DNA from 3 places in the Psychrobacillus sp. FSL K6-1464 genome. Region 2 is predicted to be linked to each of the others. Evidence: predicted binding sites of a transcription regulator. Region 2 holds the regulator's gene; each other region holds the start of a gene.
The links. The regulator LexA, encoded in region 2, represses DNA repair genes until DNA is damaged. The targets are predictions, from matches to a motif close to CGAACATATGTTCG.
Positions count from the first base shown of each region.

Region 1: the regulator LexA is predicted to act here: its motif matches at 1,190-1,203, upstream of MKX39_RS09195 (Y-family DNA polymerase).
Region 3: the regulator LexA is predicted to act here: its motif matches at 1,426-1,439, upstream of uvrB (excinuclease ABC subunit UvrB).

Region 1 is NZ_JBBOOP010000001.1:1,868,330-1,870,612, reverse strand. Features, by position in the region: gene MKX39_RS09200 (S16 family serine protease) at 222-1,127, shown strand; gene MKX39_RS09195 (Y-family DNA polymerase) at 1,251-2,283, shown strand, end outside.
Region 2 is NZ_JBBOOP010000001.1:1,475,068-1,477,350, reverse strand. Features, by position in the region: gene MKX39_RS07195 (YneB family resolvase-like protein) at 1-476, opposite strand, end outside; gene yneA (cell division suppressor protein YneA) at 473-790, opposite strand; gene lexA (transcriptional repressor LexA) at 963-1,583, shown strand; gene MKX39_RS07180 (peptidoglycan DD-metalloendopeptidase family protein) at 1,759-2,283, opposite strand, start outside.
Region 3 is NZ_JBBOOP010000001.1:2,757,573-2,759,855, reverse strand. Features, by position in the region: gene MKX39_RS13965 (M14 family zinc carboxypeptidase) at 1-1,040, shown strand, start outside; gene uvrB (excinuclease ABC subunit UvrB) at 1,505-2,283, shown strand, end outside.

The sequences.
Region 1 (2,283 bases), 390 kb from region 2:
ATCGAAAAAGAAGCAAACGAGCTAATAGCGTTTGCTTTTCTTTGTTATCTGGATATTTGATGTAAATTTCCTATGAACGAATCAGCAATAGCTATCAGGTTTCTATTGTTTCGCAAGCACCGCACTTAACTTTGGTAAGACTCCTAGAAATTGTGGATTCAATAGGAAGGTTTTTTTAGTAGCTAATCGAATTAGTATAAGAGTATGTATCGGAAGGATCGGTGATCAAGATAATTGAATCAACAAACAAGCATCAAATACTTCCGTTTGTAATGACAATTTTTGTTTACTATGCGGAGCTCTATTTGTTTCTCCTCGATTATATTTCTAGTTTTTTCTTTTGCAACATCCTGGCATTGCTCGTTATATTGTGGCCATTTTATTTATTAGGAATTAGGAAAACAAACACGTTAAAACATATCTTCCTATTTTCCTTTATCGCTTCGTTTCTTTTATTGATATATGAAGTACCACTGATTTCAATGGAAGGGAACCGGTATGTCGTATCATCTTATCATCCACCAGAAGAACTAGTAAAAAGCTCTGGAATCTACGTGTTGGGTGTAAATACGACCGAGGTACTACTGGAGGAAGGCTTAGAAGAACAAGATTTTTTAGAGCTTAACAGTCACTCCATGATTTTTGATATAAACCAAGTTACTAATATCCATCGCTATGCGAATAAAACTATAGCACTTATTCAATTGATTGGTATCAATTTAGAAGTAGATTATGTTCACCAGATGTCCATGAATGTAAATGCGTATTTAAGTACGAGTAATATAGCAATTGATGAATTTTTATCTAGAAATAATGTAAATGGGAACAGTGCGGGTTTGGCTCTCGTATTATCCAGTCTAATAGAACAAGAGGAAGTTAAAAATGTAAAAACAATTGGTGTGACAGGAGCTATCAGTAAAACTGGGGAAGTAATAGAAATAGGTCAAGTAAAAGAAAAAGTTCTAAGTGCAAATAAAATAAATCTCCCGTATATAATTCTCCCTCTTGGAAATTTAGAAGAAGCCAATGAAGTAGTGGAATCATTAAATCTTCCAATAGAAGTTATCGGAGTCCAGACTGTCAATGATGCCATTCAAAAAATCAATGAGCTAAACGAGGAGAAATAAAAGGAGAAAGCGAATAGTACAACGTTTTTTTGCCTATCTACCCAATTTTTTACCATTGAATAAGAACGTTTGTTTGTAATATACTATAAAGAACATACGTTCCGAAAGAGAGTGGTGAATATTATGTATGAAGGACTAAAAAACCGGAAAATTATATGTATTGATATACGAAGTTTTTTTGCGAGCTGTGCAGCAGCAGATGCTGGCCTGGATGTTACGACTACACCGATTGCAGTCATCGGAAATTTGGAGCAAAAAGGAAGTATCGTGCTTGCTGCATCTCCACCTATGAAAAAACAGTTTGGTGTGAAGACTGGAACTCGCTTGTTTGAAATACCAGATCACCCTTCCATACATCTTATTGAACCTAAAATGGAGTTTTTCGTTCGAGTATCGATGGAAATTACACGCTATTTACATCAGTTCGTCCCACATGAGTCCATTCATGTGTATAGTGTCGATGAGTGTTTTGTAGATCTTGGCGGAACAGAAAAGCTTTGGGGACCTATTGAAAACACGATAAAACGTATACAAGACGAATTATATGCTCAATTTCAGTTGCCATGTGCAGTGGGTATGGGGCCAAACATGCTTATGGCTAAGTTGGCACTCGACCTGGAGGCGAAAAAAAGTGGCTTTGCTAAATGGGCATATGAAGATATTCAGGAAAAGTTGTGGCCGGTAACACCTTTAACTGAAATGTGGGGGATAGGATCACGTCTTCAAAAAACATTAAACAATATGGGGATTTTTAAAGTGGGTCAATTGGCGAATACCCCGTTATCCTTACTCGAGGAAAAGTTTGGTGTAATGGGCAACCAACTGTATTACCATGCTTGGGGAGTAGATCTATCCGAGCTCGGAGCACCTCTTGCTGAAGGGCAGATTAGTTATGGTAAGGGACAAATATTATTTAGAGATTATCGTAGTAAAAAAGAAGTGATGGCAGTCGTTTTGGAAATGTGCGAGGACGTAGCTAGACGAGCACGTGAAGCGGAAATGGTTGGAAGAACCATACATCTATCTGTTGGGTATAGTAAAGAGGAATTTGGCGGTGGATTTAATCGTTCCCGTTCTATTGATGAGCCGACAAACGCCACCATGACGATTTATAAAGTATGTGAGCAAATTTTTGATGAATTTTATGATCGCCGTC
Region 2 (2,283 bases):
TTACCTCTTGTTTTCAAGTTTTTTTCAGGTCTATATCCTTGAGACACTGCTTTTTTCATACCTCTTTTAATTTTTGCGTTGTGTAATTTCCGCTGATACTCCTCCACTAGCGCCAATATTTCCAAGAGCATAGTATCCATTTCGTTTAGATTAATGACACCTTTATCCTGTAACGTATAAATCGAAGTATTGGTTTTTTGAAGTAAATGTAGAACGGCCATTCTACCGTTTCCTCTGCCAATACGTGTCTCATCTTGTACAAATACCGCTTTAATTTCATTTTGTTTAATATAGTCAAGTAAATCTAATAAGCCTTCGCGTTCAATATCATATCCACTATGTTGATCTGAAAATACTTTTTCAACTTCATAATTATTTAGTTTTGCAAATTCTATCAATTCTTCCTCTTGCCTTGTTAATGAAGTCTCTTGAGACTCTTTTTCTGTACTCACTCGACAATATATAACTGATTTCACTTTGTATCGCCCGCTATCTCCGTATCATGATTGAAATGGTAACTTTTTTCAATGACTGGAATAATAATAACTTCCCCCGCTTTAATATGACCGTCTTGCAAATTATTCATCGCAATTACTTTATCGATCCATTTTAGCTTATCTTCATTCGTTCCATATTCTTGTGCTAAAGCCCACAAAGAATCTCCTTGTTCTATATTAATATGTTGGCTCTCGTCTGTCGAAAAAGAATTCGAGATTATTATAAACATTGTAAATGCAATACTGCATGCTACAAATATTGTTAAAAAGTAATTTTCTTTCATCCAGGTCATTTAAAATCCCCCTAATAGAATGTGTGTTCGTAATGTATATTTTAATATTAATGCGAACGTTTGTTTTTGTCAACAATAATTAGAACCTATGTTTGCATTACTGTTCTTCCCCTGTTATACTATTATTAAGATAGAAAAGGATAGAGATAATTATTCAAAAAGAGGTGAACATATGAAAAAAGCATCTAAAAGACAAGAAGATATACTTGCTTTTATAAAAGAAGAAGTTCGTAAAAAAGGTTATCCACCATCCGTTAGAGAAATTGGAGAAGCTGTGGGCTTAGCATCTAGTTCAACTGTTCATGGACATTTAGCACGACTGGAAAGTAAAGGTTTAATTAGGAGAGATCCAACAAAACCACGCGCTATTGAGATTCTGGATGGCTTGGGCAGCGTTGCTGAAAAACACAATGTGGTTCATGTACCGTTGATCGGTAAAGTTACTGCTGGTATCCCTATTACAGCAATTGAAAATATAGAAGAATTCTTCCCACTTCCAGAAACATTTGGAACTGCAGATGATAATTTATTTATGTTAGAGATTATGGGTAATAGTATGATAGAGGCTGGAATATTAAATGGTGACTATGTGGTTGTAAAACAACAGCAATCTGCCAATAATGGCGATATTGTTGTCGCAATGACTGATGAAGATGAAGCAACAGTTAAAAGATTCTTCAAGGAAAAGTCCTATTTCCGTCTGCAACCCGAAAATTCTTCCATGGAACCTATCATTGTAAATTCAGTTAGTATACTTGGAAAAGTAGTTGGAGTTTACCGTAATATTCAATAGTTTTGTCGAACTTGACAATATAGACAAGTAAACGTAAGATAACAAAGAGCCGATATCATATTTCAACGAAAAGTGGACATTTTCGTTGAAATCATCGAAAAACCCCTTTACCTTAATGGTTGAGGGGTTTTATTTTTATACATAAGTAATTAGTAGCTTTGGTAAACTAGTAATACTACTTCTTCTTCTTGAGGGCAGCTAAAGTCTTTGTTCCGACTACCCCATCAACTGTTAAGCCCTTTTTCTTTTGAAAGTCTTTAATAGCCGAAATAGTTAATGGTCCCTCTATCCCGTCATTTATCAATTTATAACCTGCTGAATTTAAGAGTTTCTGAACTTCAGTGACATTTATTTCACTTATATACTTTAAAGGATTTACCGCATTTGGCTGACCTACATCGTAAGATGGTATGTGAATTTCAAAATGTAAGTGGATACCTGTACTATTTCCTGTACTCCCTTTAATACCTATTTGTTGACCTTGTTTAACACTTTGTCCCACTTTCACAGTAATAGTTTTTAGATGCGCATATAAGGTTTCGTACTTTTTACCGTTTAAAGTATGTGCAATCGTTATAGTATTTCCATATCCTCCAATAACTTTCGCTCTAGTCACTTTACCACTGGCAGATGCTCTTATAATCGGACTACCATCACTCCCAATGTCAACTCCTTTATGGACTTTAACATTACTATTTTT
Region 3 (2,283 bases), 1.3 Mb from region 2:
AATTAATCCAAATAGCAACTCTTTCCGCAAATCAATCAGTGGATTTAATAGCATTAGAAAAGAGTAAAGGTGTTATTTATTTTCTTGGACAAGAGGCAAGGATAAATATGAATGATTTTGTCCATATGGATTTATTGCAACCGAAAAAAGTTTTAACTTATGAAGAAATGACTTATTTACTTCAAGTAGTTGCAACATTATATCCAGAGTTTACAAAGCTCGAGCAAATAGGTAAATCTGTAGAAGGTACCCCTATGTATGCGATGAAAATAGGAAACGGCAAAAAGGAAGTTCTACTAGATGGTTCTTTACATGCTCGAGAGCATATGACGACAAACGTTGTAGTTGAAATGATTGACACATATAGCATTCATTACAAAAACAAATCTGTTTATGGTGGATATAATGTTCGTGAGACATTGGATCAAACTGCTATTTGGTTTATCCCCATGATGAATCCTGATGGTGTAAAACTTGTTCAATCTGGACCAAAATCTTTAAAAAATGGGGCACTTGCTACAAAGATAAATGGAAGTACTAATTTTAATCGGTGGAAATCCAATATTCGTGGAGTAGATTTAAATGATAACTTTGCGTCTGGTTGGGATAAGATTACCGGCGGTCATAAGAAACCTGCATATATGGCATATAAAGGACCTAGTGCTTTTAGTGAACCAGAGTCACAAGCATTTCTAGATTTCGTCAAAAAACATAAATTTAAAACGTATATTTCGTACCATTCTTCAGGTCAAATTATGTACTGGTTTAACTATCAAAAGCATGCAGAATCCAAGCGAGATCAAGCATTGGCAAAAACATTATCAAAGCTCACTGGCTACAAAGTAATGCCTCCTCAATATTTGCAGGGTTCAGGGGCATCTGCTGATTGGTTTATCCAACAAACGAAAATGCCAGGTATCACATTAGAAATTTCTCCGTATGTAGGAGATATTCCTGTGCCTTTATCGAAGTGGGATGCTATCTGGAGGCAGAACAACAAAGTAGGCTTATATTTAGCGCAAGAAGCATCTAAAAGATAATAATGGAATTAACAAAAGCATTTTTATAAACGGTTAGGAATAGTAATAAATGTTCCGAAGGATGTTTATTTGTCCTATTAAAAGTAAGATATTGAATACTCTATTGGAACTGTTTATAAGGGAAGGTCCACCACGAAGACTCCAGTGGGAATAGCTTGAGCTGAAGACCCCGCAGGAAAGACATTGCTCGAACTTTGTTTGACCAATGTCTTTGCGACGAGTAACCGCAGGAGCATATGTTTTCGTAGTGACGAGGAGGCTGAAGCCAAGCCCACGGAAAGCGAAGTGGTGGGCCTTGCCGAGTTTAATATTAAACTCTATATACCTAAAATTGAGTTTGTCACAGTCTGAAGCCACTGAAAACAGTGGCTTTTGTGATAGATAAAAAACGTATGTTCGTTTTATTAGGAAACAAAAAAAGAGTATGTTAAACTGAAATTATTCAAAAAATGGGAGGCTTATGTATGGAACAAATATTCGAATTACAAGCTCCGTATGAGCCAGCGGGAGATCAAATCGAAGCGATAAAAGAACTAGTTGCGGGTGTTAAAGAAGGAAAAAGATATCAAACCTTACTAGGTGCGACAGGTACTGGTAAAACATATACTATTTCAAATGTTATCCAACAGATAAACAAACCAACGCTAGTGATGGCACATAACAAAACATTAGCAGGTCAATTATATAACGAATTTAAAGAGTTTTTTCCTAACAATGCGGTTGAGTACTTTGTAAGTTACTATGATTATTTTCAACCAGAAGCGTATGTTCCTTCAACCGATACATTTATAGAAAAAGACTCCAGTGTCAATGAGGAAATAGATAAGCTTCGACATTCTGCAACCTCTTCATTATTCGAAAGAAAAGACGTTATTATTATTGCGTCTGTATCCTGTATTTACGGATTAGGGAATCCAGAAGAATATAATGAAATGGTCGTATCGCTAAGAACGGGAATGGAAATTGAACGCAATCAGTTATTACGTAAACTCGTCGACATTCAATATGAACGAAACGATTTAAACTTCGTACGTGGAAAGTTTCGTGTTCGCGGTGATGTAGTAGAAATTTTCCCCGCTTCACGTGATGAAAGATGTCTTCGTGTAGAATTTTTCGGAGATGAGATTGATCGGATTCGTGAAGTTAACGCACTTACGGGAGAAATTTTAGGAGAACGAGATCATGTTGCTATCTTTCCTGCATCCCATTTCGTTACTCGGGAAGAAAAGATGAAGCTAGCGAT